DNA from 3 places in the Duganella sp. GW821-FHT01E12 genome. Region 1 is predicted to be linked to each of the others. Evidence: predicted binding sites of a transcription regulator. Region 1 holds the regulator's gene; each other region holds the start of a gene.
What was found. The regulator sigma-54, encoded in region 1, starts transcription at its own class of promoters, with help from an activator protein. The targets are predictions, from matches to a motif close to TGGCANGNAANCTGCTTT.
Positions count from the first base shown of each region.

Region 2: AC07WS_RS14755 (PEP-CTERM sorting domain-containing protein) is a predicted target of sigma-54. The motif match lies at 2,677-2,694, and genes of this name have one in related genera.
Region 3: AC07WS_RS20845 (ammonium transporter) is a predicted target of sigma-54. The motif match lies at 6,700-6,717, and genes of this name have one in related genera.

Region 1 is NZ_JBWKWR010000001.1:997,215-1,007,088, forward strand. Features, by position in the region: gene AC07WS_RS04290 (KpsF/GutQ family sugar-phosphate isomerase) at 1-972, shown strand, start outside; gene AC07WS_RS04295 (KdsC family phosphatase) at 972-1,502, shown strand; gene lptC (LPS export ABC transporter periplasmic protein LptC) at 1,515-2,108, shown strand; gene lptA (lipopolysaccharide transport periplasmic protein LptA) at 2,137-2,736, shown strand; gene lptB (LPS export ABC transporter ATP-binding protein) at 2,739-3,491, shown strand; gene AC07WS_RS04315 (RNA polymerase factor sigma-54) at 3,497-4,975, shown strand; gene hpf (ribosome hibernation-promoting factor, HPF/YfiA family) at 5,053-5,412, shown strand; gene AC07WS_RS04325 (enoyl-CoA hydratase/isomerase family protein) at 5,504-6,589, shown strand; gene AC07WS_RS04330 (Lrp/AsnC family transcriptional regulator) at 6,596-7,060, shown strand; gene AC07WS_RS04335 (VOC family protein) at 7,157-7,531, shown strand; gene rapZ (RNase adapter RapZ) at 7,538-8,398, opposite strand; gene hprK (HPr(Ser) kinase/phosphatase) at 8,593-9,528, opposite strand; gene AC07WS_RS04350 (PTS sugar transporter subunit IIA) at 9,595-9,874, opposite strand, start outside.
Region 2 is NZ_JBWKWR010000004.1:315,844-325,717, reverse strand. Features, by position in the region: gene AC07WS_RS14765 (NAD(+) synthase) at 1-528, opposite strand, end outside; gene AC07WS_RS14760 (GNAT family N-acetyltransferase) at 656-1,789, shown strand; gene AC07WS_RS14755 (PEP-CTERM sorting domain-containing protein) at 1,799-2,407, opposite strand; gene AC07WS_RS14750 (Crp/Fnr family transcriptional regulator) at 2,846-3,313, shown strand; gene ppa (inorganic diphosphatase) at 3,354-3,896, opposite strand; gene AC07WS_RS14740 (DUF899 domain-containing protein) at 4,862-5,620, shown strand; gene AC07WS_RS14735 (hypothetical protein) at 5,637-5,876, shown strand; gene AC07WS_RS14730 (heme biosynthesis protein HemY) at 5,906-7,102, opposite strand; gene AC07WS_RS14725 (uroporphyrinogen-III C-methyltransferase) at 7,105-8,250, opposite strand; gene AC07WS_RS14720 (uroporphyrinogen-III synthase) at 8,247-9,050, opposite strand; gene hemC (hydroxymethylbilane synthase) at 9,058-9,874, opposite strand, start outside.
Region 3 is NZ_JBWKWR010000007.1:325,834-335,707, reverse strand. Features, by position in the region: gene AC07WS_RS20865 (NAD-dependent epimerase/dehydratase family protein) at 1-575, opposite strand, end outside; gene kbl (glycine C-acetyltransferase) at 602-1,807, opposite strand; gene AC07WS_RS20855 (helix-turn-helix domain-containing protein) at 1,967-2,542, shown strand; gene hepB (heparin/heparin-sulfate lyase HepB) at 2,625-5,447, shown strand; gene AC07WS_RS20845 (ammonium transporter) at 5,449-6,651, opposite strand; gene AC07WS_RS20840 (zinc-dependent metalloprotease) at 6,834-9,329, opposite strand; gene AC07WS_RS20835 (prolyl oligopeptidase family serine peptidase) at 9,326-9,874, opposite strand, start outside.

The sequences.
Region 1 (9,874 bases):
GCCGCGCATGCGTTGCGCCTTGCCCGCGACACCCTGCAGAACGAGGCCGAGGCCATCGCCGCCCTCAACGCCCGCCTGGACGCCGACGACAGCGTGGTGCAAGCCATCGAGCTGCTGCTGAACTGCAAGGGCCGCGTGGTCGTGTCCGGCATCGGCAAGTCCGGCCACATCGGCCGCAAGATCGCCGCCACGCTGGCCTCGACCGGCACGCCGGCGCTGTTCGTGCATCCGGCCGAGGCCGCCCACGGCGACCTCGGCATGGTCACCGCCGACGATGCCTTCATCGCCATTTCCTATTCCGGCGAAAGCGCCGAGCTGATGACCATCCTGCCGGTGGTCAAGCGCATGGGCAGCAAGGTCATCGCCATGACCGGCAAGCCCGGCTCCAGCCTGGCCGACATCGCCGACGTCCACCTGAACGTGGCCGTGGCCAAGGAAGCCTGCCCGATGAATCTGGCGCCGACCACCTCCACCACCGTCACGCTGGCGCTGGGCGACGCCATCGCGGTCGCGCTGCTGGACCTGCGCGGCTTCAAGGAGGAGGACTTCGCGCGCTCCCATCCTGGCGGCGCGCTGGGCCGCCGCCTGCTGACCCACGTGCGCGACGTCATGCGCAGCGGCGACGCCGTGCCCAAGGTTACCGCCGACGTCAAGCTGACCGACGCGCTGCTGGAGATCACGCAGAAGGGCATGGGCATGACCGCCGTGGTCGACGCCGACGACAAGCCGATCGGCGTGTTCACCGACGGCGACCTGCGCCGCATGATCGAGAAGGTTCAGGACTTCACCAAGGTCGTGATCCGCGACGTCATGCACGCCAACCCGCGCAGCATCTCGCCGGAAAAGCTGGCGGTCGACGCGGTCGCCGTCATGGAACAGTTCCGCATCAACCAGATGCTGGTGACCGACGCCGACGGCAAGCTGGTCGGCGCATTGCACATCCACGACCTGACCCGCGCCAAGGTGATCTGATGACGGACTTAACGTATGTGGAACGCGCCGCGCGCGTCAAGCTGATGATCTTCGACGTCGACGGCGTGCTGACCGACGGCAGCCTGCACTACGGCGCCGACGGCGAGGCGCTCAAGACCTTCAACGTGCACGACGGCCTGGGCATCAAGCTGCTGCAGGAGTCCGGCGTGCAGACCGCCATCATCAGCGCGCGCACCTCGCCGCAGGTGATCAGGCGCGCGGCCGACCTCGGCATCGGCTTCCTGCACCAGGGCGGCCACGACAAGCTGACGCCGTTCAACGCGCTGCTGGAAAAGACCGGCCTCACCGCCGAGCAGGTCGGTTTCATCGGCGACGACGTGGTCGACCTGCCCATCCTCACGCGCGTCGGCTTCGCGGTGGCCGTGCCGAACGGCCGCGCCGAGGTGCTGGAGCGCGCCCACCACACCACGGTGGCCGCCGGCGGCCGCGGCGCGGTGCGCGAGGTGTGCGAGCTGCTGCTGCACGCGCAGGGCAGCTACGAGCGCGTGATGGCGCAGTTCCTGGTTTGACGGGGAGCGAGCATGCATAAGCGAACAGCCCACCGCTGGCAGTTGACCATCGTGATGGTGGTCGGCGTGTTTGTCGCCGTCGGCAGCTTCTGGCTGGTGCAGGTGGTCAACCAGGCCGGCCAGGAAGCGCAGGCCGACCAGCACCGCAACGAGCCGGACTACATCATCGACCGCTTCAGCCTGGTACGCATGAACAAGACCGGCCAGCCGGCCTACATCATCTCCGGCGAAAAGCTGACCCACCGGCCGATCGACGACGCCTCCGACATCGACAAGCCCTATGTGCACAGCCTGTCCGCCGACCAGCCGCCGATGAATATGCATGCCGACACCGCCCATGTCGACCAGGGCAATACGCGCGTCAAGCTCAATGGTAATGTGGACGTGGTGCGCCCGGCCACGCCGAAGGCGCAGGCGCTGCGCATGACGACCTCGACCTTGACGGTGTACCCGGACGAGGAACGGATGGAAACCACCGCGCCGGTGGCGCTGGAAATCGGCAACGCCACCGCCAACGGCGTCGGCATGAAGGCCAACAACGCCACCCGCGAAGTGCAGCTGGGCGGACGCGGGCAGCTGGTGCTGCCGCCGCGCCCCGGCCATTGAAGAACCAACGATGATGAATGGAATGATGATGAAAAAATTGATGTTCTCGGCCGCCGTGCTGCTGATGGCGGCCTGCGCCGCCCACGCGGAAAAGGCCGACTCCACCAAGCCGACCACGATCCAGTACGACGATCTGCAGATCGACGACGTCAAGCAGGTCAAGACGCTGATCGGCAATGTGATCCTGACGCGCGGCACGCTGCTGCTGAAGTCGCCCAAGGCGGTGATGACCACCGACCCCGAAGGCTACGACTTCGTCGTGCTGACCAGCACGCCCGGCACGCCCGCCACCTTCCGCCAGAAGCGCGACGGCGCCGGCGACCAGTGGGTCGAGGGCGAGGCCGAACGTATCGAGTACAGCAACAAGACCGACCTGGTCAAACTGTTCTCCAAGGCCAAGGTGCGCCGCCTCGAAGCGGGCCGCCTCAGCGACGAGGTCAACGGCGAGTTCATCTCCTACGACAGCCGCAAGGAACAGTTCGCCGTGAAGAACACCGTCACCGGCGAGAGCAAGCCGGGCGCCGGCCGCGGCACCATGGTGATCCAGCCGACCATCCGCCCGGCCGCGCCGGCCACCGCGCCTGCAAGCACGCCGGCCGCGTCCACGCCGCCGGCCACGGAGAAGTGAGCATGGAACCATCCTGCGGTAGCACCCTGATCGTACGCGGCCTGCAAAAGACCTACGGCAAGCGCCAGGTCGTGCATGACGTCTCGCTGCAGGTCGAATGCGGCGAAGTGGTGGGCCTGCTCGGCCCCAACGGCGCCGGCAAGACCACCTCGTTCTACATGATCGTCGGCCTGGTGCCGTCGGACGCCGGCAGCATCGACATCAGCGGCACCGACATCTCCTCGCTGCCCATCCACCGCCGCGCCTCGCTCGGCTTGTCCTACCTGCCGCAGGAAGCGTCGGTGTTCCGCAAGCTGACGGTGGAAGAAAATATCCGCGCCGTCCTCGAAATCCAGAAAGTGGACGGCAAGCCTTTATCCAAGGCTGCCATTGATGAACGGCTCAATACCCTGCTGGCCGATTTGCAGATCGAAAAGCTGCGCGAGAACCAGGCGCTGTCGCTCTCGGGCGGCGAGCGCCGCCGCGTGGAGATCGCGCGCGCACTGGCGACCAACCCGCGCTTCGTGCTGCTCGACGAACCATTCGCCGGGGTCGACCCGATCGCCGTGATTGAGATCCAGCGCATCGTGCGCTTCCTCAAGGAACGCGGCATCGGCGTCCTCATTACCGATCACAATGTGCGCGAGACGCTGGGCATCTGCGACCGCGCATATATCATCAACCAGGGCACGGTATTGGCTTCAGGCCGGCCAGACGACATCATCGCCAACGAATCGGTGCGTCGCGTGTATCTGGGTGAACACTTCCGTATGTAAAACCCATGAAACAGTCTTTGCAACTGCGCACGTCGCAGCACCTCGCGCTGACGCCTCAGCTGCAGCAGTCGATCCGGCTGCTGCAACTGTCGACGCTGGAGCTGCATCAGGAACTGGAACAGCTGCTGACCGATAATCCGCTGCTGGAGCGCCTCGACGACCCGCTGGACCGCTCGCTGCGGCTGCTGTCGGACGGCGCCATCAGCCAACAAGCCCCGGTCGGCGACGCGCCGCCCGAAGGCCCGCCCAACGCCCAGGAAGCCCCTGCCGCCGACGCCGACAACTACGACGGCCCGGCCGCCGACACCGAAAGCACCAGCAGCGACGCCGACGTCGACTGGAGCGACGCCGGCCGCAGCAAGGCGCCCGACGACGAGGATTCGCGCCCGCAACTGGAGGCCAGCCACTGCACGCTGCGCGAGCACCTGATGGAGCAGATGCGCGTGACGGTGCTGGAGATGCGCGACCGCGCGCTGGTCGAGCTGATCATCGACGCGCTGGACGAGAACGGCTACCTGGAGGAATCGCTGGACGAGATCCACGCCCGCCTGCCGGAGGAGCTGGAGGTGGACCTCGACGAGCTGCGCACCGCCTTGTCGCTGCTGCAAAGCTTCGACCCGATGGGCGTGGGCGCGCGCAACGCGTCCGAATGCCTGGCGCTGCAGATCAAGCGCCTGCCGGGCATACCGATGGTGACGCGGCGCATGGCGCTGGCCATCGTGGAAAATCATTTGACCTGGTTCGCCCAGCGCGACTTCAACAAATTGAAGAAGGCGTTGGTGTGCGACGACGAGGATTTGCGCGAAGCACAAACCGTCATCCGCCAGTGTAATCCGCATCCGGGCTCGGCGTTCGCGTCGGACGTGTCGGACTACGTGGTGCCGGACGTGATCGTCAAAAAAGCGCGCAACGGCTGGCAGGTCAGCCTCAACAACGACGTCATGCCGCGCCTGCGCGTGAACGCCATGTACGCCAACCTGCTCAAGCAGGGAAAAGGCGAGGGCGCGATGGGCGCGCAGCTGCAGGAAGCGAAGTGGCTGATCAAGAATATGCGCCAGCGTTTCGACACGATTTTGCGCGTCGCACAAGCGATAGTAGAACGACAAAAGAACTTTTTCTCCCATGGCGCGGTTGCCATGCGCCCCCTTGTGCTTCGCGAAATTGCTGATACACTGGGTCTACACGAGAGCACTATTTCTCGCGTAACAACTCAAAAATATATGCTGACCCCGCATGGCATGTTTGAGTTGAAATATTTCTTTGGTAGCCATGTCGCCACCGAAGCGGGGGGGGAAGCAAGTTCGACGGCGATACGCGCACTCATTGTGCAATTGACAGGAGCAGAAGACCCGAAAAATCCTTTATCCGACAGTAAGATTGCGGACATGCTGGGAGAACAAGGCATGGTGATTGCGCGACGAACTGTTGCCAAATATCGCGAAGCGTTGAAGATCCCGCCAGTCAGTCTCCGCAAGTCTTTGTAGTTCCTTGGTTCCTGCGCGCCCGGTAGCAATGGGCCCCGCACTAACCGTAAGAAGCGACATCATCTTTAGGAGTGTGTATGAATCTCACCATCAGTGGACATCATCTCGAAGTGACCTCGGCCATCCGTGAATACGTGCAGAGCAAGCTGGAACGCGTCACCCGCCACTTTGATCAAGTGATTGATATTGCTGTCATCCTGACTGTAGATAACCTTAAAGAGAAAGAGAAACGCCAGAAGGCTGAAATCAACCTGCGCATGTCGGGCAAGACCGTCTACGTGGAAAGCCTGTCCCAGGACCTGTACGCCGCCATCGACACCTTGGTCGACAAGCTGGATCGGCAGGTCATGAAGTACAAAGCCAAGGTCCAAGAGCACGGCCACGATGCGATCAAGCATCTCCCGGATAGCTACGAACCCGCTGCCGCCGCCCTATAACAACGGCCTCGGCACCATCAAACTAAGGGCGCACTGGCGCCCTTTTTTGCGCCCGCATAGAATAGGGTTTTCACCACTATCCTGCGACCTCATGAGCGAATACGTCCACACCAGCGTCAGCAACGGAACCGGCTACATCACGCTGGACCGGCCCAAGGCCTTGAACTCTTTATCGCTGGCGATGGTGCGCGATATCACGCAGGCGCTGATGGCGTGGCGCGACGACAGCGGCATCGCGGCCGTCGTCATCCGCAGCAGCAGCGAGAAGGCCTTCTGCGCCGGCGGCGACATCCGCTTCTTCTACGACGCCGGCCGCGCCACGCCGCAGGGCGGCAGCGCGCTGGTGGAGGATTTCTTCACCGAGGAGTACGCGCTCAACCACCTGATCCATTTTTATCCCAAGCCCTACATCGCGCTGATGGACGGCGTGGTCATGGGCGGCGGCATGGGCGTGGCGCAGGGCGGCCCCGATTGCCGCGTGCGCATCGTCACCGAGCGGACCAAGATGGCCATGCCGGAAGTGAACATCGGCCTGTTCCCGGACGTGGGCGGCAGCTACTTCCTGTCGCGCGCGCCGGGCAAGCTGGGCTGCTATCTGGGCGTGACCGGCGTGACCATCGGCGCGGCCGACGCGCTGCACGCGGGCCTGGCCGACCACTTCGTGCCGGGCAGTGAGATGGCGGCGCTGTCGGCCCTGCTTGACGCGACGCCGGGCGCCGGCTTGCGGGCCGCCATCGCCGCCTTCGCCGCGCCGTTCAAGGACGCGGCGGGCGACAGCAAGCTGGCCGCCGAACGCGCCGCCATCGACCGCCACTTCGGCGCCGGCTCGGTGCCGGCCATCGTCGCCTCGCTCAAGACGGACGACAGCGCCTTCGCGCAAAAAACGCTGCAGGTGATGGCCACGCGCTCGCCGCTGATGATGTGCGTGACCCACGAGCTCATCGAGCGCGGCGCCGCGCTGGACGTCGCCGGCTGTCTGCGCATGGAGCGCACGCTGGTGCGCCACAACTTCGAGGACGGCGAAGTGATCGAAGGCGTGCGCGCGCTGGTCATCGACAAGGACAACGCGCCGCAGTGGAAGCCGGCGTCGCTGGACGAGGTGGACGCCGCCATGGTGCGGCGTTTCTTCGAGCCGGTGTGGCCCGACTACGCCCACCCGCTGCGCCACCTGGACTGAGCGCCGATGACCGTCGAACTGGACCGACTCGATATCCAGATATTGAACCTGCTGCAGGAGGATGCGGCGATCCCGCTGCGGCGCATCGCCGAGCAGGTGCACGCGTCCGCCGCCACCTGCCAGCGCCGCATCGCCCAGCTGCGCGCCAGCGGCGTGCTGGTCAAGGAGGTGGCGCTGGTGGACCGCGTGCGCGCCGGCCGTCCGCTGACCGCCTTCGTCACGGTGCAGCTGGAGCAGCAGAACACCTCGCTGCTGAAGATGTTCGAATCGCTGATGCGCGAGGAGGCCGACGTCATGGCCTGCTACGAGGTGGCGGGCGAGTTCGACTTCATGCTGGTGGTGACGGCGGTGTCGATGGAAGCGTTCCAGGCGTTCACACGGCGCGTGTTCACGTCGAATAACAACGTCAGCAACTACAAGAGTTTGCTGGCCATGAACTGCGCCAAGTTCGAGACCAAAGTGCCTTTGTGAAGATAGAATAATTCTTGCACCGGAGCGGGCGATTTTGCAATTTTGTCTCACGGCCGCTGGGTATGATGGGCCTTCCCAATTCAGGAGGACCGCATCATGATCGACCATGTTTCCATCGGCACCCGCGCACTCCCGCGCGCCACGGATTTCTATACAGCCTGCTTCGCGCCGCTGGGCTATACCTTGCAGCACAGCGACGCCACGCAGGTGATCTACGGCGCAGACGGCGTCTGGAGTTTCTGCCTGTACCCGTCGGCAGGCGAGGGCGCGCTGGCCGGCGACCGCAGCCATGTCGCGGTCACGGCGCCCAGCCAGCAGGCTGCGCGGGAATTCTTCGACGCGGCGATGGGATCGGGCGCGACCGCACTGCGCGAGCCCGGCCCGAGGCCGGACATCAACGAGCGCTATTTCGGCACCATGATCAAAGACCCGGACGGCCACACCATCGAAGTGGTGCACTGGAGCCGATGACCAGGACTACTGCTCGCGGTGGCGCAGGATGACGCGTTCGGATTGCTGGAAGTAGGCCGCCAGCTGCTCGGCCATGTAGACCGAGCGGTGCTGGCCGCCGGTGCAGCCCACCGCCACCGTCAGGTAGCTGCGGTTGTCGGTCTTGAAGGACGGCAGCCATTTTTCGATGAACACGCGGATGTCGTTCATCAGGTCCAGCGCGCTTGGCTGGGCGTTGAGGAACTCGATCACCGGCGCGTCGCGCCCGGTCAGCGGGCGCAGGGTCAGGTCGTAGTAGGGGTTGGGCAGCGCCCGCACGTCGAACACGAAGTCCGCGTCCAGCGGCACGCCCAGCTTGAAGGCGAACGATTCAAAGAACAGGATCAGCGGCGCGCGCTCGATCGCCACCAGGTCCTTGACCCAGGCGCGCAGTTTGTTGGCGCTCAGCTCCGAGGTGTCGATCACATGGCCCAGCTGCTCGATGGCCGAGAGCCGCTCGCGCTCTTCCGAGATGCACTCGATCAGCGTGCGGCGCGCCGCCGGGTTCTGCCCCGGCCGCAGCTCGTGCGACAGCGGATGGCTGCGCCGCGTTTCCGAAAAGCGCGCCACCAGCGAATGCGTGTTCGCGGTAAGGAACATGACCTTGACGTCGTGGCCCTGTGCGCGCAGGCGTTCGACGGCGGCCGGCAGCGTGGCCAGCGATTGGGCGCTGCGCGCATCGACCGCCACGGCCAGCGCCTCCAGGCCGTCCTCGACCAGGGTGTCCACCAGGCTGGCGAGCAGGGCGGGCGGCAGGTTGTCGACGCAATAGTGTCCCGTGTCCTCCAGGACGTTCAGGGCGACGGACTTGCCGGAGCCGGAAATACCGGTAATGAGTACGATGCGCATAGCCCGGGATGATACCGCAGGCCGGCGAAGCTTGCCCATCCTGAGCGCTTTTAGTTTTCGCAATGATGCGAAAAAGCCATGGGGCTTAGTCGCCGCTCATCGCTTGTCGCTGGCGGTGGAGCAGGGAATTCGCGGGGCATCGCCCCGAGCCTGCGGAACGGCCTGCCCATGCATGGGCAGGCTCCTTGGCGCCATCAATCGCCGCTCATGGCCTGCCGTTGCCGTTCCATGAACTCCTGCAGCGTGTCGATGCCGCGCAGTTGCAGGATGGTGTTGCGCACGGCGGCCTCCAGCAGCACCGCGATGTTGCGGCCGGCCGCCACCGGGATCACCACCTTGCGGATCGGCAGGCCCAGCACGTCCTCGGTCGGGAACTGGAACGGCAGGCGCTCCACCTCCTCGTCGGCCGCGCCGCGCCGCACCAGGTGCACGATCAGCTTCAGCCGCATCTTGCGGCGCACGGCGGTCTCGCCGAAGATGGCCTTGATGTCCAGCAGCCCCAGCCCGCGCACCTCCAGCAGGTTCTGCAGCAGCGCCGGGCAGCGGCCCTCGATCATGTTGGGCGCGATGCGCGAAAACTCCACCGCGTCGTCGGCCACCAGGCCGTGCGAACGCGAGATCAGCTCCAGGCCCAGCTCGCTCTTGCCCAGGCCTGAGTCGCCGGTGATCAGCACGCCCACGCCCAGCACGTCCATGAACACGCCGTGCATGATGATGCGCTGGGCCAGCTTCTTGGACAGGTAGACGCGCAGGAAGTCGATCACCTGCGCGGCCGGCAGCGGCGTGGAGAACAGCGGGATGTTTTTCTCGTCGCAGATGGCGAGGATGTCGGGCGGCGTCTCCAGCCCCTGGGCGATGATCAGCGCCGGCGGGCCGCCGGCGATCAGCTCGCCGATGACGTGGGCGCGCGTGAGCGACTTCAGGCGCTGGTAGTAGTTGATTTCCTGGTGCCCGAAGACCTGGATGCGGCCCGGGTGGATGGTGTTCAGGTGGCCGACCTGATCGGCGGCCGAGGCCACGTCGCCGGAGATCAGGCGTTCGCCGCCGGGGAAGCCGGCGAACCAGCCTAGCTGCAAACTTTCGCGATTGTCGTCGTAGAGGCGTTGTATCGTCAGCGGAGTTTGCAGCATGGGTCGTCTTTACAGGAGGATGAACTGGAGCTTAGTTTAACCTATTGTCTGACGACCAAGAAAATCTCAACCTGCCGCTTGCAGGCTGGGCACCCAGTTGATGATGCGCGCATGCACCGATTTCGGATCGGCATCCGTGCTCAGCGCGGTGCGGAAGGCGTCGTCGGAGAACATCTCGGCGATCTCGGACAGGATCTCCAGGTGCTGCTGGGTGACGTGGTCCGGGATCAGCAGGAAGAACAGCAGGTTGACCGGCTTGCCGTCGGGCGATTCGAACGGAATCGGCTCGGCCAGGCGCACGAAGGCGGCCAGCGGCGTCTTCAGGCTCTTCATGCCCTTGATGCGG
Region 2 (9,874 bases), on a different contig from region 1:
GACGTGGAATTTGAACAGCGGCAGGTCGGCCACCTCGAACAGCAGCCCGGAGCCGAACTGCACGCGCTCGCCGAGCAGGTCGATCTCGGTGGCGACCGCGTAGTCGCCGCTGCTGAACTGGCGGGCGTCGTAGAACTCGCCGTAGTTGGGCAGGTAGCTCTTGGGCACCACGCCCTGGATCTGGCCGTTGGCGATCACCACCGCGCAGTTGTACAGCTGATGCTCGACCCGCAGCGGCACGCCGACCACCAGCGCCAGCTTCCATTGCTGCGAGGCGGCGACGATGCTGTCGAGCGCGTCGAGGCAGCCGTCCAGCAGGGCGCGCTGGTGGAACAGGTCGTCGCAGGTGTAGGCCGACAGGCCCAGCTCGGGGAAGGCCACCAGGGCCGCGCCCTGTTCGGCGGCCTGCGCGGCCAGGGCGATGGTCTGGGCGGCGTTGTGGGCGGGATCGGCGATGCGGCACACCGGCGCGGCGATCGCGACGCGGGCGAAATCGTGGGTGTACAGATTCAGGAAATTCGAGGTCATGTGTAGTCTTTCGCGAGCACAAGGGACATGCAAAATCGAATTATCGCACGGGCACAGCCGGGCCGCCGCCAACAAAGCCGCGCCAGATAGGCTAGACTTGCGCCAATATCAAAGGCCGGAGGCAGGCGTGTCAGAAGCAGTCGTGACCATCATCGATACACTGGAGGGCGTGGACCCCGCACAATGGCGGGCGCTGGCCGGCGACAATCCGACGCTGGCCCACAGCTTCCTGCACGCGCTGCACCAGACCGGCTGCGCCTCGCCCGACACCGGCTGGTCGCCGCGCTACCTGGTGCTGCACCGCGACGGCGTGCTGGCCGGCGCCATGCCGCTGTACCTGAAGGATCACAGCCGCGGCGAGTATGTGTTCGACCATGCGTGGGCCGACGCCTTCCACCGCAACGGCATCGAGTACTACCCCAAGCTGCTGTCGGCGGTGCCGTTCACGCCGGTGACCGGCAGCCGCCTGCTGGCCCGCAACCAGGACGACCGCCAGCTGCTGGCGCGCGCCGCGCTGCAGGTGGCGCGCCAGCTGGGCACGTCGTCGCTGCACATCCTGTTCCCCGACGCGCAGGACAAGCAGGCGCTGGCCGAGGCCGGCTACATGCTGCGCGAGGGCGTGCAGTTCCATTGGGAGAATCCCGGTTATGCGGATTTCGAGGCCTTCCTGTCCAGCATGAAGATGGACAAGCGCAAGAAGATCCGCCAGGACCGGCGCCGCGTGCAGGACGCCGGCATCGTCTTCGAGCACCTGGCGGGCGCGCAGATCGGCGCCGGGGTGCTGGAATTTTTCTACCGCTGCTACGTGTCGACCTACCACGCGCACTACTCCAAGCCCTACCTGTCGCTGGCCTTCTTCGAGCGCGTCCTGCGCGAGACGCCGGACAGCATGATGATGGTGCTGGCCAAGCGCGGCGACGCGCCGGTGGCGGCCGCGCTGAACCTGGTGGGCGGCGGCATCATGTACGGGCGCTACTGGGGCACGCAGGAATTCGTCTCCGGCCTGCACTTCGAGACCTGCTACGTGCAATCGATCGATTACTGCATTCGGCACGGCCTGGCCCGCTTTGAAGGCGGTGCGCAGGGCGTGCACAAGATGTCGCGCGGGCTGGTGCCGACGCCGACCTGGTCGGCGCATTGGGTGGCCGACCGGCGTTTTGCCGACGCCATCGCCGACTTCCTGCAGCAGGAAACGGCAGCCATGGACGAATATATCGATGAGCTCGGCGAGCGCACCCCGTTCAAGGCATGCCCGCCATAGCGTCCCTGCCTACGCCGCGTTGCGACGGCGGCGCGCGGCCGCCCCCATCACGGCCAGGCCGGCGAGCAGCATGCCATAGGTCTCCGGCTCGGGAACGGCAGTCACGTTCAGGTCGGTCAAGACCACGCCGCCCACCGCGCCAAGCTGGCCAGGGCAACGGGCAGAATTGCAGGGATCGAACACGATGCGGCCCACGTTCGCCGCGGGAATCGACAACGTGAACCACTGGTTGCTGGCATCGGTGCCGAAGGTCGGCGAATACCAGGTGCCCAGCAGCGCGTTGCTGCCGAATGCGTAGGCCGTGATGCCGAAGGCGTCCGCATCGCCGGCGCCGTCACCGGCACGGATAGAGATGTTGCCGACCGCGTGCGCGAAGGTGAACGTGATATCGCTGTCGCCGCCGGTGCCGGCAAACAGCCCGCCGCCATACGAGCCCGTGTACGTCAGGTTGCCGGCCTCGGAAGTCATGGTCAGGTCGCCGAAGGTCGCATTCTCGTAGCTTTGACCGTCGGTCATGAAGGTGCTGAAATCGTAATTGGCAGCGGCGGCGCCAGCGCTCCAGCCCAAACCAAGGCACAGTCCGGCGGTGGCCAGCAAACGCGTCATCAATGTCGTCATAAGATTCCCCATCAGTTAGTTATAAAAAATACAAATTTGATGGTACGTGATTATGATTTTTGCATCAAGGAATATGTGACGAATTGGCATGAAACAGCAACAAAGAGCCACAAAGTCGGCGACGGCACGGAAACGCCCAAGCGGTTAGAATGATAGCGTTAACTATTATCTTCCCGGGATGAAACCAGTTTGCTCCGCAGCAACTTCAATCAGGCCTATACTTTGGGCCCCTTGGCGGGTTTTATCAGGAACGTGGCAAGCAAAGCATGAATGCAGATTTTATAAGACAGCGTGAGCGGTTCAAGACCGCCACGATGAAGCGGATCGACGTCAGCGATGAATCGTACAGCAACGTCACGGAGCTCTTGGCGCCGATCGCCAAGCCTTTCCACGCGCGCAAGGGAGAGTACCTGCAACGCGCCGGCGTGCCTGCCACCCATGTGCACTGGATCAGCAGCGGCGTGGTGCGCAGCGGCTTTTTTCAACCGCGACGGCATCGAGGTGACGCTGCGTTTCTACCGCGAGGGCGAATCGGCCACCACGCTGACCGACCTGATCAACGGCGAAAGCGGCCAGCCGGCGGTGCAGTTCCTGGTCGCGGAGACGCCCATCCACGGCTTCACGCTGGACTGGAAGCATTCCTGCGCACTGCGCGCGCAGCACGAGGTGATGCAGCACTACCACCTCAACATCGCCATGCACGGCCTGCAGACGCTGGCGCAGCGCGCCTACACCAACGGCGAGACCTCGGCCCACGAACGGCTGGCGGCCTTCCGCGAGGAATATCCGGGGCTGGAGGCGCGCATCTCACAGCGGGCGATCGCGTCCTACCTGGGCATCACGCCGCAATACATGTCGCGCCTGCGGCGCGAGGCCGAGGCGGCCAGCGGCGCGCCGCGCGGATAAAAAAAAGCCCCTTGCGGGGCTTCGTTGTTAGCAGCGCGAATTACGCGATGCCGTTTTCCTTGTTGTACGTGGCGACGCCGCTCAGGATCTCGGCTTTCGCTTCTTCCGGGCCGTACCAGCCGTCGATCTTGACCCATTTGCCTTTTTCCAGGTCTTTGTAGTGCTCGAAGAAGTGCTGGATCTGGCGCAGGCGCAGTTCGTTCAGGTCTTCCGGCTTCTGCCAGTGGCTGTAGATCGACAGCACCTTGTCGACCGGCACGGCCAGGACTTTGGCGTCTTCACCGGCTTCGTCGGTCATCTTCAGCACGCCGACAGGACGGCAGCGCACCACCACGCCCGGGATCAGCGGGAACGGGGTGATGACCAGCACGTCGACCGGGTCGCCGTCGGCGGACAGGGTGTTCGGCACGTAGCCGTAGTTGCATGGGTAGTGCATGGCGGTGCCCATGAAGCGATCGACGAAGATCGCGCCCGATTCCTTGTCGACTTCATACTTGATCGGATCGGCGTTCATCGGGATTTCGATGATGACGTTGAAATCGTTCGGCAGATCGCGGCCGGAAGATACTTTGTTCAAGCTCATGGGGGTTTCCTCGTAAGTGCTGGCAAATGTTTAACCGCATAATTATAGCGAAGTACAGCCCGCTTGTGCGGCGCAGCACCGCAAAACAGTCCCCGGACGCCACGGCTGCCAGTCTTCAGGTTCCTGAGCCGGACTTGCGCCGAGCGTCACTGTCTTGCGCCGCCGGCGCTCTGCCTGGGGCTGCGGCTGATCGCGGCCACGTCTGGCTGGCCGGGAGATGGCGCACCGCGGTCTGGCGCGCCGACGGCGACGCCGGAGGGCGTTCGCCTTCGGCCGGGCGGCCGTTCGCCAGCTCGCCGCCCTCGTGCAAGCGCGCTATCGCGGCTTTTCGCGCCGAGCGGCAGACCTCGGCCAGCAGCCATTCATTGCTGCCGGGGAGGCGCAGCCACACGGCTTTCCATGCGTTGCGGTTGCCGCTGCCGTGCAGGTTCGCAAAGCACGATGGCGACACCGCGCGCCCTTCATTCCGGTACGCGGATCGGGAATTGGAGCTTATACGTGGGCTTGATCTTGGGCGATGTAGGCATGGGGGCTCTCTAAAATCGGTTTTTACTAAGCGCTGCTAACCACTACTAACCTTTACTACACAGCGCTATCCCTTACTAAAAATGCCGTGCCGAATGCTAATCGCTACTAATTTTTCGGCCTGTATTCGTTAGAGGCGATTAGTATTTTTTAGTTCCAAAAATAGCGAGGAGCCGCACGAAATATCGATGGTTAGCATTGGGTAGTAGTGGTTAGCGGGTTTTAGTAAAAGCCGAAAAAATAGACCCCGCCTTGCACATGCCCGAGGTCCGGCCAATAAAAATTCGTCGTGAGAACGGGTTTGCGGAACTGTCAGGTGCGATTCGCGACATGGCCCCATTTGGCCGGTTTCGCGACAATCTTGTTACTCCCCGCTGCGCGGCCACTGGCCTAAAGTTGTCCTGCAGCGCCGATCCGAGGCGCATCCACAGGAGCCAACCATGACCAGTACTGAAACCTTGAACCATGCCGTCGTCACGCCAGCCGAATGGCTGCGGCAACGCCAGAACCTGTTGGCGCGCGAGAAGGAATTGACGCATATGCGCGACCAGGTCGCCCGCGAACGCCGGGCCTTGCCCTGGGTGCGCGTTGAGAAAAACTATGTGTTCGACACGCCGCAAGGCCGACGCACGCTGGGCGACCTGTTCGAAGGCCGGCGCCAGTTGGTGGTGCAGCACTTCATGTTCACGCCCGGCGCCGAACAAGGATGCGGCCACTGCTCCTACATGGCCGACCATACCGACGGCGCCCTCGCCCACCTGGCGCAGCGCGACGTGAGCTTCGTCGCCATCTCGCGCGCGGCGCTGGGCGACATCGAGCGCTTCCGCCATCGCATGGGCTGGCGCTTCCATTGGGTGTCGTCGGGGGAAGGCGATTTCAACTACGACTTCCACGTCAGCTTCCGGCCGGAGGAGCTGGCCAGCGGCGAAGTCGATTACAACTACCAGCGCCAGCCCATCAAAAACCCAGACATGCCCGGCGTCAGCGTGTTCTACAAGGACGACGACGGCGTGGTCTACCACAGCTACTCGACCTACGGGCGCGGCGTGGAGGTGATGATGCACACCTATAATTTCCTCGACCTGACCCCGCTGGGCCGCAACGAAGACGCCCTTCCCTACACCATGGCATGGGTGCGCCACCACGACCGTTACGAGGCCGCGCCCGCCGCCAGCGCGTGCTGTCATGCGGCGGCATGAGCAGGCGTTACGGGCGATGACGCCGATCGCGGCCGGCCACGCCGCCTCGGCCGCCTTGATGACGGCCCTGCACGGCGCCGGCCTGATGCTGGCGCCGGTGCTGGTGCCGCTGTGCGGCAGCGACGGCGCCGTGCGCGAGGTGGCCGTGGCCGGTTCGCAGACGCTGGTGCTGGCGGCGGCCTGCCTGCACGCGGCGGCGATGCTGGCCATGAGCGCCGCCGTCAACGCGCTGCTGAAGCGGTTCTGCGCGGCGTAAAAAAACCCGTCGCAAGGACGGGTTTGTTTTTAGAGGATGGTGGCCAGCGCGCACTGGCGGTAGTGGCTGGCAGCTTCTTCCGGCTGGGCCAGCGCTTCGTGCAGCTGCGCCAGCTTCAGGTGCGACTCGCGCACCATGCGCGGATCGGCCGCGTCGGACAGCGCCTGCTCCAGGTAACGCTGCGCCTTGCCCCACAACTTCTGCTTCAGGCACAGCGAACCCAGCGTCAGCGCCAGTTCGGCGTCGGTCGGACGCGCGTGTATCCAGTTCTCGCAATGCTCGATCTGCATCAGCAAGGCGGCCGAACCGGCCGGCGCGGCCGCTTCGCGGTAGGCCCGCACCACGCGGTCGTCCCAGTCGGCGGCCAGCGATTCCTCCGCCACCAGGCGCGCCTCGTCGTGCAGCCCGCGCGCGTTGAGCGCGGTGGCGGCGCGGCAGGCCACGTAGGGCTTGATGCGGTCGGCGTTCGGCACCGTGGCCCACACCCGCTGCAGCGATTCGGCGTCGTGCGCGCTGTCGGACAGCATGTCGTCGTAGGCCAGCTCGCGCAGGCGCGACGACAGTGCCGGATGCAGCGCGCGGTGCTTGTCCAGCGAACGCACCAGGCGCAGCACTTCCGGCCAGTTCTTGGCCTGCTGCTGGGCCTTGAGCGACCATTGCAGCGCGTGGATGTGGCGGGTGCCGCTGGCGTTGAGCTCCTGCACCGCCGCCAACGCCTGCTCCGGCTGGTGGTCGTCGACCAGCAGTTCGGTCATCGTCATCAGGCGCGCGGTCTTCATCGCGTTGTCGTCGCTCAGCTTGGCCAGCCAGTTGTCGCGGCGGGCGCTCTGGCGCATGCGGTGCGCGGCGCGCGCGCCGATCAGCGACGCCACGCCGGCGTTTTCCGGCAGCTCCGAGGCGCGCATCGCGGCCTTCTCGGCATGGCCGAAGCGGCCTTCGAACAAGGCCTTGAGCGCTTCGCGCAAGCCCTTGTTGCCGTCGCGCTCGCGCTTGCGCTGGCGGTAGGCGGCGACCTTGCCCGGCATCTTGACCGTGGCGCGGAAGGCGCGGATCACCAGGTACAGGAAGGCGAACAGCGCCACTTCCAGCACCACGAAGAAGTTCAGCGACAGGTCGATCCGGTGCGGCGGGTAGAACAGCACCACGTTGCCGGGATTGAAACGCGCCGTCACGGCGATACCGATGGCCGCGGCCATCAAAGCGACTATCCAGAGAAATAAACGCATGACTATGGCTTCGCTTTGTAGTTGCGCACAGCGTTCAGGCTGTCCGACAGGGTCGGCATCTCGATCGCCAGGTTGCTGCTCTGTACCTGGCGCAGCAGCATCTGCACGGTCTGCGTCGACTTGGCGCGCACATCGAAATACTTGACCAGCGCTTCCTGCGCCGCGATCAGGTCGGCGCGGAAGGCCGTCTCGTTGCGCGACAACAGCGCCATGCGCGCGTTCAGCAGGCGCAGCTTGAGGTTCTCGCGCAGGAAGTAGGCCTGGGTCGGCGACAGCATCAGCGCGTCCGGCGTGGTCACGCTGCGCACGCGGATCAGCTGGCGCACGTCGGTCCACATCTCGCCGCTCCAGCTGTTCCAGCCGTCCTGCAGCGCCTGCAGCCACGGGCTGGTCTGCTCGACCGGCTCAGGCTTGCCGCCCTTGCCCACGGCCGGCTTGGCCTTGGCCTTCTTTTCCGGCGGCGCCGGCAGTGTCGGCTTTTCGTCCGACAGCATCGGCAGCGTGTCGATCTGCGCGATCACGTTGTCCAGGCGCAGCGCCATGCCCACCGAATCCACGCTCGGCAGGGCCTTCAGTTTCTCGGTGTCCTTGGCGATGGCGCGGCGGATGGTGATGAACTGCGGCTTGTCCGAGCGCGACAGGCTGCGGTCGGCGTTCTGCAGCGCGATCAGCGCGCCCGGCACGTTGCCGGCCAGTTGCAGCTGCTGGCTGGCGGTCGACAGCACTTGCTCGATCTCGGTCAGCGCCCACTCGTCGCGGTTCTTGGACAGGTCCTGGTACAGCTGCTCCAGCGCCAGTTGCTGGCTCTGCGCCTCCTGCTGCTTGCTCTCCAGCAGGGCGACCTTGCCCTGCAGCTCCTTGCTGGTCTCCTGCACGGCGCGCGCCAAGGTGCCGGTCTCGGCGTTGCTGGCGTCGCCCTTCTGCAGGCGGCGCGCCATTTCCTCGCGCAGGTTGCGCACCTGGTTGTGCGAGGACCAGGTCTGGCCGGCCAGCAAAATGGCCAGCACGACGATACCGACCAGCAGCATCTGCGGCTGTTGCACGGTTTCGAGCAGGCTCGGTTCGGGCTGCGGCTTGGCCGCAGGCGGAGTCTCGGCGGCGGCGCCGGCGGAGACGACAGGATCGGGTAAGGTAGGCAAATCGTTCATAGGCGTGATTGTAACGCGGCCAGCAGGCGTTCGTCGCCTGATCCGGTGAGCGTCAGTCGGGAAAAGCCCAAATTGTTTGCCGTTTCGGCAATCCGGGCGTGCGGAATGATCAAATGCTGCTGTTGCATCGCCGCAACACAATTCTGCTGCGCTGCATCAGGGTGTTCCGCGTCCATCTGGGCCAGCAGCGCGCACAGGCCGCGCAGGGCTTCGGAGCTGGTGATGATCCAGTCGTTTTGCTGCGCCAGCAAAGCGCGCAGCGTGGCCGCCAGCTGCGGCGTCAGGCGCGGCACCGAGCGGCGGTAAGCCGGCACCACGTCGACCACGGCGCCGGCCGCGCGCAGGCCGTCGGCCATCAGCTCGCGCCCGCTCTCGCCGCGCACGATCAGCACTGGCTGGCCGCGCAGCGCGGCCAGGTCCAGCGTCTGCAGCAGGTGTTCGGAATCGCTGTGGGCGCTGTCGGCCGGGCTGACGATGTCGGCCGTGTCGGGCGTGATCCCGTGCGCGGCCAGCGCGGCGCGGCTGCCCTCGCCCAGCACGGCCAGCTGCACGCCGGCCGGCCACTGCCGGATATGCGCGAAGGCGGCGTCGATGGCGTTGGGCGAGACGAAGGCGACCAGCTTGTAGCCCGGCTGCGGCGCGCACAGCCGCGCCAGCGCGGCCAGCAGCGCGGCCGGTTCGGGCAGGGCTTCGATGTCCAGCAGCGGCAGCAGCTCCACCCGGCGGCCCAGCGCGGCGATGCGCGCAGCCAGCGGCCGGGCCTGCGCCAGCGGACGGGTGATGACGACGGCGCCGGTCATCCCCGGGTCAGGCGCCGGACGGGCCGCCGGCCAGCGTGGCCGAACGGGCGTCGGCCTCGGACTGGGCCGCTTCGCTCAGGCAGGAGGCCAGGATGCCGACCGCGTCCTGCGCGCGCAGCAGCGCGGCGACCTGCTCGCCCAGCGCCTCCGGCTCGGCGGCGGCGCCGCGCACCTCGGCGCTGGCCATGCGCGCGCCGTCCGGCGTGGCGACCATGGCGCGCAGGTGCATCCGGCCGTCCTCCACCGTGGCGTAGGCCGCCAGCGGCACCTGGCAGCTGCCGCCGAACACCTTGGACACCTTGCGCTCGGCCGTGACGGCCTGGGCGGTGGCTTCGTGGTTCAGCGGCGCCAGCAGCGCCATCAGGTCGACGCCGTCGTCGCGCTCGGCGATCTCGATCGCCATCGCGCCCTGGCCGGCGGCCGGCAAGCTGGCGGCCGGGTCCAGCAGCGCGCGGATGCGTTCGGGCAGGCCCAGGCGCTTGAGGCCGGCGGCGGCCAGGATGATGGCCGCGTAGTCGCCGCGGTCCAGCTTGCCCAATCGGGTGTCGAGGTTGCCGCGCAGCGGCTTGATCACCAGCTGCGGGTAGCGCGCCGCGATCAGCGACTGGCGGCGCAGGCTGCTGGTGCCGACCACGGCGCCGGCCGGCAGTTCGTCGAGCGAGGCGTAGTCGTTGGAGACGAAGGCGTCGCGCGGGTCTTCGCGCTCGAGCACGGCGGCCAGCGCGTAGCCTTCCGGCAGCTCCATCGGCACGTCCTTGAGCGAGTGCACGGCCAGGTCGGCGCGGCCCTCGGCCATGGCCACTTCCAGTTCCTTGACGAACAGG
Region 3 (9,874 bases), on a different contig from region 1:
GCGTAATCGGTGGTGCCGCCGCCAGGTGGCGACTTGAAGCTGATGATGCCAGGGTAGCGGATCGAACGCACGTCGACGCCGTACTTGATGAAGTAGTACTCGCACAGACGCTCGCCGGCCAGCTTGCTGATGCCGTAAATCGTGGTCGGGTCCATCACCGTGGTCTGCGGCGTGTTGACGGCCGGCGTGTTCGGGCCGAAGGCGGCGATCGACGAAGGCCAGAAGATGCGCAGCGGCTTGCCGATGGCGCCGCGTTCGCGCGCCACTTCCAGGATGTTGAGCAGGCCGTCCATGTTCAGTGTCCAGGCCTTCAGCGGCGCCGCTTCGCCGGTGGCCGACAGCATCGCCGCCAGCTGGTAGACCTGGGTGATGCCCTCGTCGGTGACCAGCGCCGACAGCGCGACCTTATCGAGCACGTTGAGCGTGGTGTAGCGCGCCGCGCTGTATAAATTGGTCGGGCTGATGTCGGCGGCGATGACGTTTTGCGCGCCATGCTGGGCGGCCAGCGCCTCCACCAGTTCACTGCCGATCTGGCCGTTGGCGCCGATGACGAGGATGCGTTCTTGGGTGTTCATATTATTGTTCCTGACGATTTTCATGTTTAGTTCTTCAGCAGGCCAAGTTCACGGCCTGCCTGTTCGAATGCTTTGAGCACGGTTTCCAGCTGTTCGCGGCTGTGGGCCGCGGACAGTTGGACACGCACGCGCGCCTGGCCCATCGGGACCACGGGGTAGAAGAAGCCGCTGAGCAAAACGCCCAGCTCATACATTCGTGCCGCGAATTTCTGCGCGACGGGCGCGTCGAACAACATGACAGGAACTACAGGGTGCGTACCCGGCTTGATGGTGAAGCCGATACGCTCGATCTCCTTGCGGAAGAAGGCGGTGTTTTCGTGCAGGCGGTCGCGCAGCTCGGTCGATTCCGACAGCTTTTGCAGCACGGCCAGCGACGCGCCGGCGATCGAAGGCGCCAGCGTGTTCGAGAACAGGTAGGGACGCGATTTCTGGCGCAGCATGTCGATCACTTCCTTGCGCGCCGAGGTGAAGCCGCCCATCGCGCCGCCCAGGGCCTTGCCCAGGGTGCCGGTGATGATGTCGATGCGGCCCATGACGTTGTGGTGCTCGTGCGTGCCGCGGCCGGTCGCGCCCATGAAGCCGGAGGCGTGGCATTCGTCGATCATCACCAGCGCGCCGTATTTGTCGGCCAGGTCGCAGATCTTGTCCAGCTGGGCGATGGTGCCGTCCATCGAGAACACGCCGTCGGTGACGATGACCTTGTGGCGCTTGCCGGCTGCGGCCAGCAGCTGCGTTTCCAGGTCGGCCATGTCGTTGTGGGCGTAGCGGAAGCGCGCGGCCTTGCACAGGCGGATGCCGTCGATGATGGAGGCGTGGTTCAGCGCGTCCGAGATGATGGCGTCGTTTTCGTCGAACAGCGGCTCGAACACGCCGCCGTTGGCGTCGAAGGCGGCCGCGTACAGGATGGTGTCCTCGGTGCCGAGGAACTTGGAGATCGCCTGCTCCAGCTGCTTGTGCACCGTCTGCGTGCCGCAGATGAAGCGTACCGAGGACAGTCCATAACCATATTTTTCGGTCGCCGCGATGGACGCCTGCGCCACCCACTCCTGGCCGGACAGGCCCAGGTAGTTGTTGGCGCACATATTGATCAGCATTCGACCGTCTTCGCTCATCACTTCCGCGCCCTGGCGCGAGGCCAGTACGCGTTCTGGCTTGTAGAGGCCCTGCTCGCGCAACTGGTCGAGGTTTTGCTGCAGGCCGCTGAAGAAGGTGCTTTTTGCTGGAGTGGTCATGATGGTTCCTGTCTGTGGTACGATTTCACTACGTTATGAGAAATCCGTTATATCAAACTCAAATTCAATATATCGAATATTACAGAACACCAGTGAACAGCGCAAGCCGTGCGCGCGCAGTGATTCACTTGAAATTTAGCCCATCTGCCGAATAAAACAATGAAAACACCCGTTTCGACCAATGCACCTCCAGAAGTCGGCGTCGCCCTGCAGCGGCTGCGCCTGGCCCGTGGCCTGACCCTGGAAGATCTGTCCCGCATCGCCGGCGTCTCCAAGTCGATGCTGTCCCAGATCGAGCGTGAGAAGGCGAATCCGACCATCGCCATCACCTGGCGGCTGGCCAATGCGCTCGGCGTGCAGATCGGCGAACTGCTGGCGACGGCCGAGCGGGAGACGGAAACGGTTCGCGTGATCGAGGCTCATGAGATCCCCACCCTGCCGGGACATCACGCCGGCTATGTGCTGCGCATCCTGGGTCCGCTGGAACTGGCCAGCAAATATGAATGGTATGAACTGACGCTGGCGCCGGGTGGCGAACTGGCTTCGCAAGGGCATGATCCGGGCGCGCAGGAGCACCTGACACTGTTGCACGGCTCAGTGGAGGTGGAAGTGGGGGCGGACAAGAAGAAGGTGAAACTGGGCGGCACGGCGCGCTACCCGGGGGACCAGCAGCACATCATCCGCAACGTCGGCAAGACCGAGGCGAAGGCGCTGCTGGTGGTCATACACCGCTAGCCATCCTGGCTCCACTGTGGGCATGATTGGTGTTACTATCCTTGCAATTATTAATAAATAAATATTGCAAGGAGCCAGTCCCATGCCTTCTCTTCGTTTCTCCCGCGCGTTGCTCAACATCGGCTTGGCGCTTGCCAGCGCCCCCGTCCTCGCGGCCAGTCCCATCGACACAATGATCGAGGCGGAAGCCAGCCCGGCGAACGCATCGTGGGTGCTGACTAACGGCGTGGCCGCGTCCGGTGGCAAATACATGGTTGCCGCGCAAGGACAGCTCGAACTATCGTACGACGTGGACATTCCCTATCCAGGCACGTACAAAATCTGGATACGGGTGTTGTCCAAAGACGGGAATTCCAATGCTGTACGCCTGAGTACACCGACTACCAACTCCCTGCTGTACATGCCTGCCAACTCAAACGACTGGCAATGGTACGCGATATCCCGCCCTCTGGCGCAGGGCAAGCAGACCATCAAGCTCACGCCCGGAAAGCAAAATTTTGGCGTGGACCGCATCATCGTCACGGCCTTGCCGGCGTTTACGCCCACAGAATTCGGCGTCAACCCTGCCGCGCCGCCGGTCACGCCAACAGCCGGCCACCCGCGCCTGTTTGCCAGGGAATCCGATCTCGCCCAGATTCGCAATCAATTCGCATCTCCGGAACTGCAGAAAATAAAACTGCGCCTCGAGACCGCTGCCGCATCCACCAGTTCAGGCAGATTGGCGCCGCCCGCCAAGGCCGGAGACTCCAACTATGACAAGGGGCTGCTTGCGTCGATTCGAGCGAAGGCCCTGTATTCACTTCTCGGCGATCCGGCCCGCGGCGCCGAGGCTGTGGCGATGATGAACGAATACCTCGCTTCCGTGCAGTTCGGCGCAACCGAAACAGGCCGGCAGCGCGGCGACGCCATCCTGACCGCCGCCCTCGTCTACGACTGGTGCTACCCGCAGCTCAGCGCCGATCAGCGCAATTTCTTCATCACGCAAACTGTCGCTATCGCCACCGACATGGAAATCGGCTTCCCGCCAACTAAGGAAGGCTCGGTCACCGGCCATGGCAGCGAAACGCTGCTGATGCGTGACCAGCTGGCCGCCGCCATCGCCTACTACGACGAAGCACCGGCGATTTATCGCCTGGTGGCCGGCCGCTTCTTTGCCGACTACATTGTGCCGCGCGATTACGCCTACCCGGCGCAGGCCCACCATCAGGGCGTGTCGTACGGGCCTGTGCGCTATATCGGCGACATGTTCGCGTCCTGGATCTTCCGCCGCATGGGCAGCGATCATATCTTCGACACGGCGCAGCAATTTACGCCCTATCACTGGATCTACATGCGCAGGCCGGATGGACAATTCCTGCGGGATGGCGATGTCTACCAGTCGCAATACATGCCGTACGGCCTGTATTGGTCGGAGCCGATGCCGTACCTGCTGGCGTCCAGCTATTACAGCGATCCCGTCCTCAAGCACGAGATGATGTTGGAACAAAAAGGGGCGGAACAAATCAGCGTCAGCTCCGCCGCGCTGGACGACATCTGGCATGTGCTGTTCCGCGATACACAGCTCGCCGAGCAAGGATTCCAGGCGCTGCCTTTGACGAAGTATTTTCCCGAGCCGTACGGCATGATGGTGGCGCGCACCGGCTGGACTGACGGTGTGGCGATAGGATCGGGCGTGGTGGTCGCCAGCATGAAGATTGGCAGCGTCCAGTACCGGAATCATCAGCACCTCGACGCCGGACAATTCCAGATCTACTACAAGGGAGGGCTCGCCACGGCGTCCGGAATTTACGAAGGGTTGCTGGAAACCTGTCCGCCGGCACCGGCTAGCTGCGCGCAGGGCTACGGCGGTCGCCACGACATGAATTATCACAAGCGGACGATTGCGCACAACAGCCTGTTGATTTTCGATCCGGCCGAAACCTTCCAGAATTCGGCCAATGACGGCGGACAGCGCTGGGTCAATCCAGCAAACCGACCGGAGTCGTTCTCGCAAGCCGACCTGCTGGGCATTTCACCGCCCGACGTCATGCTGGACTATCCCGTCAAGGACAGTTCCGTCGTGGCAGGCGTATTGAAACACGATGCGGGACCCGACCCGCTCACGCCAGAATTCAGCTATCTGAAGGGCGACCTGACCAACGCCTACTCGACCAAGGTGAGCGAAGTTAAGCGCTCTTTCGTCTTCCTGAACCTGAACCCGAAACTGAAAGATCCGGCCCACCCCGCCGCCCTGATTGTGTTCGACAAAATCACGTCGAACAACGACAGCTTTACCAAGACGTGGCTGCTGCACAGTCAATCGCAGCCGGAGATCAGCGGCGACACCGTGACGATCAAGCGCGTCGATGCGACGCTTGGCTACAACGGAAAACTCGTCAACCGCACGCTGCTGCCAGCCGGAGCCAACGCCCTCATTACCGCAGTGGGCGGGCCCGGCAAAGAGTACCTGGTCCAAGGCGTCAACTATCCGATAGTCGCCGGCTCCGCCAAAAACACGGAAGAAGCGGGGACATGGCGCGTAGAAATATCGCCGGCCACCAAGGCCGCCACAGATACCTTCCTCAACGTCATGCAGGTGATGGACGCCGCCAATGGCCCCGAACCGTTGGCAACGACCTCGATCGCGTCCGACAAGCTATCCGGCGTACAGATTCAAGACCGGGCGGTGCTGTTCTCCAAGGACAGCAAGGAACTCACCGACTCCGCCACCTTCACCCTGACGGCGTCCAGCCTGCCGGTGCAGGTGCTGGTCACGGACCTGAGCGCCGGCATCTGGACCGTCGCCCAGGCCGGAAGCGCGCCGGTACAATACGAAGTGAAGCAGGACGCCGGGACGCTGTACTTCACCGCGCCATCCGCCGGCGACTATGTGCTGCGGCGCGGGACGGTAAGCCAAGTCCCCTGACCTACCAGTTCGACTCACGCTCCGGCGTGGAGCTGATGCGGTGGATAGCGAGGTCGGCGCCCTGGAATTCGTCCTCGGGGTCCAGGCGCAGGCCCAGCGTGGCTTTCAACACGCCGTAGATGGCGAAGCCGCCCACCAGCGCGATCGCCACGCCCAGCACGGTGCCGCCCAGCTGCGCGGCGAACGATACGCCGCCGATGCCGCCCAGCGCCTTCTGGCCGAAGATGCCCGCCGCGACGCCGCCCCAGGCGCCGCACAGTCCATGCAGCGGCCACACGCCCAGCACGTCGTCGATCTTCCATTTGTTCTGCGCCAGCGTAAACATCCATACAAACACCGCGCCCGCGATCGCGCCGGTGGCCAGTGCGCCCAGCGGGTGCATCAGGTCCGAGCCGGCGCACACCGCCACCAGGCCGGCCAAAGGGCCGTTGTAGGCGAAGCCGGGATCGTTCTTCCCCATCAGCAGCGCGACCAGCGTGCCGCCGACCATCGCCATCAACGAGTTCACCGCCACCAGGCCGTTCATCTTGTCCAGCGCCTGCGCGCTCATGACGTTGAAGCCGAACCAACCCACCGTCAATATCCACGCGCCCAGCGCCAGGAAGGGTATCGACGATGGCGGATGGGCGGCGATGGCGCCGTTCTTCATGTAGCGTCCACGGCGCGCGCCCAGCAGCAGCACCGCCGGCAAGGCGATCCAGCCGCCGACCGCGTGCACCACCACCGAGCCGGCGAAGTCGTGGAACTCGGCGCCGAAGGCGGACGCCAGCCACTCCTGCACGCCGAAGCGGTGGTTCCAGACGATCCCCTCGAAGAAGGGATAGACAAAACCGACCAGCAGCGCGGTGGCGATCAGCTGCGGATGGAAGCGCGCGCGCTCGGCGATGCCGCCCGAGATGATCGCCGGGATGGCGGCGGCAAACGTCAGCAGGAAGAAGAATTTGACCAGCTCATAGCCGTTCTTGGCGGCCAGCACCTCGGCCGAGGAAAAGAAATTGACGCCATAGGCGATGCTGTAACCGACGAAAAAGTAGGCGATCGTCGATACCGCGAAATCCATCAGGATCTTGACCAGCGCGTTGACCTGGTTTTTCTTGCGCACCGTACCCAGCTCCAGAAACGCGAAGCCGGCATGCATGGCCAAAATCATGATGGCGCCAAGCAATATGAACAATGCATTGGCGCCGTCTTTGTATCCATCCATCAAAATCTCTCCCCAAAATAATGCAAAAATTGACAACGAGCACTGATAAAAGCAATTTTCGTTCCAATTTGGTGCAAATTTTAAGTGGTTGATTTTATGATGTTTTTATTTTGTGCATGAATCTGCACCAAGGCCGTGCGCACCGAAATAAGGCGTCATTTTGGTGCGCACGGGATTAGGGCTCAGATCGGGGCGCCCGGCGGGATAACCGGCATCGCACGCAGTTTGACGCTGCGCGGATCGGCCAGATAGGCGGAAATCAGCGCGGCGGCTTGCTTGCGGCTGTCGGCGATGACGCCCTTGCCCGGATTCTTCTGCAGCCATTGCGCCAGTTCGCGGGCGGATTGGCGCACCTCCGCATCGACTTGCGGATGCAGCTTGCCGCCGTCGAGCAGGTTCAACGTGGCATCGACCACCACCCAGTTGGCCGCCAGCTGCACCGCCTCGCCGCCAGCCACCGAAGCCGGAACCGGCTCGCGCTTCCAGGTTTTCTGCAGCAGCAGCGATAGCACCTCCTGCACGCCCGGCTGCTGCGCGTCGCGCGCGTGCTGCCAGGCGACACGGTTGATGCGCGCCGGATCGAGCAGGAAGCCTGCGGTCTGCGCGGCGCCCGCCTCGGCGATCGAGAAGGCGTCGAACACGCTATCCATACGGGTGGCGAAGTATTCGCGGCTGCGTTCATGCCCCATGGACGGCGGGGTCAGAACGTCCAGTACATTGGCCGGCAGCGCCAGGTATTCGGCGCGCAGGCTGTCCGCCAGGCGGCTCAGGGCTTGGCGCTGCGTCGATGCGTCGACGGCCTTGATACCTGCCTTGGCGATACCCGCTTTGACGTCGCCGCTGCTGGCGTAGTCGAAATCGCCGCCGCCGATCAGGCGGGCCAGCGCCTCGCCTTGATAGCGCTGCAGCAGGTAGACCGGCACCAGCCGCGCTTCGAGCTCGCCGAGCTGGCGCGCGTCGGGCAGCACGTCGACCGAGAAGGTTTGCAGTGCGCGCCGGCGCACGGCGCCCAGCTGGTCCCAGGTCTTGATCGAGTCGGCGCCGAAATCCCACAGCAGTCCATCGGGATGGCTGGAGCCGGGCGCGCGGTCGTCCTGGTCGCTGGAGTACAGCATGCCGGCAGCGTGTGCATCGGCGCGCAGCTTGGCCAGCGCCGCCTGCTCCTGCGCGCCGCTGCCGAAATCGCCGTAGATGTATTTGACGATGTAGTCGTCCCATGGTCCCACGCCGACTCCGTAGGCATCGGCGATATCGACGTCGCCCTTGGCGTCCAGCTTGAGAATGGGATGCGGATAGTCCATCACCGAGCCATTGCCCATGCGGCTGGCGGCGAAGTTGTGGGCGAAGCCCAGCGTGTGTCCGACTTCGTGCGCGGCCAGTTGGCGCAGGCGCGCCAGCGCCATGGCCTCGGCCAGTTTCTGCTTGTCGGCCGGGGCGTTCTTGCCATATGGGGCGAGCAGGCTTTCGGCGATCAGGATGTCCTGCCGCACGCGCTGCGAGCCCAGTGTGACGGCGCCCCGGATGATTTCGCCGGTGCGCGGATCGGCCAGCGCGTTCCCGTAGGACCAGCCGCGCGTGGCGCGGTGTACCCAATGGATCACGTTGTAGCGGATATCCATCGCGTCCACGCCTTCCGGCAGCAACTCGACGCGGTAGGCGTCCTTGAAGCCGGCCTTCTCGAAAGCGCTGGCCCACCACGACGCGCCAGCGATCAGCGCCGAGCGCACCGGCTCAGGCGCGCCGCGGTCGACGTAGTAGACGATGGGCTTCTTGACGGTGCTCACCGCCGCCGCCGGATCGGTTTTCTCAAGCCGGTGCCGAACCTGCCAGTGCACATCGATGCTGCTGGCGAGCGGTGTGGCGAAGTCGTAGTAGCTGGCGTCGAAGCCGCCGGAATATGGATGGTAGCTGCGCGGCTGCCAGCCGCTTGCGGTCGTGGCGGCGGGCAGCCGCACCATGCTGATGCGCTGGCGCAGCGACAGGCTGCCGGCATCCGCCGCGACCTGGCGCACGTAGTCGGCTTGTCCGGGGCCGGCAAAGGTCAGCAGCGACTCCAGTTCGACGTTGTCGGGGAAGGCTTTGGCCTGTTCGGCCAGCACCGCGCTGCGCGCCGGGTCGACCTGATACGCGCCCTGCTTGGCCGCGGCCAGCCGCGCGCCGATACCGTGGCGGTCTGCCAGCAGGAAGGTGGAGAAGTCGACCAGATGCCGCTCGCCTTCGCTGGCGAGGATATCGCCGGACCACAGCACGCCGCTGGCGAACGATTCGGCGACTGCGGCGCGTTCGTCCTTGTCCGCCGAGGCGGCGATGAAGTTGGTGTTCTCCTGCACCAGGAACAGCTTCGCGCCGTGCTTCTCAAAGTGCACCATGCGCATCTCGCCCGGCTGGCCGCGATCGAGGCCGACGTCGTTCGAGCCCAGTGCATAGGGCAAGGAACTCAATAGCAGAAAGGGCTGCTCCAATACCGACACGGACAACAGCACCCTGCCCTTGCCCGTGTCACGCCAGACGTCGATGAATCCCGGCTGCGATTGCAGGCCGCGCGTGACGTCGGCGATTTTTTTCACCGCTGGCGCCGATGCAGCGGCGGTGCTTTCGGCTGCGGTGGCCAGCCCCGGCGCCACGCCCGACATCAGGAGGACGAACAGCAGTGGCCCGGCGGCTGGCGCGGCCCTCACTGCTGGCCTGCCGCTTTGACCGCCTCCACTGCGCCGTCCATCTTCAGCGCGCGGCTCAGAAAGCCCCAGCGATCCGCCACCTCTTCGATCTGCTTGGTGGTCGGCTTGCCGGCGCCGTGGCCCGCCTTGCTGTCGATGCGGATCAGGATGGGCGCGCCACCGGCCTGGTCGGCCTGCGCGGTCGCCGCGAACTTGAAGCTGTGCGCCGGCACCACTCGGTCGTCGTGGTCGGCGGTGGTGATCATGGTCGCGGGGTAGCAGGTGCCCTTCTTCAGGTTGTGCAGCGGCGAATACTTGACCAGCGCCTTGAACTCGTCGGCGTTGTCGGACGAACCGTAGTCCGAGGTCCACGCCCAGCCGATGGTGAATTTGTGGAAGCGCAGCATATCGAGCACGCCCACCTGCGGAATCGCCGCCGCGAACAATTCGGGACGCTGCGTCATCGCCGCGCCCACCAGCAGACCGCCGTTGCTGCCGCCGCCGATGGACAGCTTGGCCGGCGACGTGACCTTGTGCGCGATCAGCCACTCGGCCGCGCCGATGAA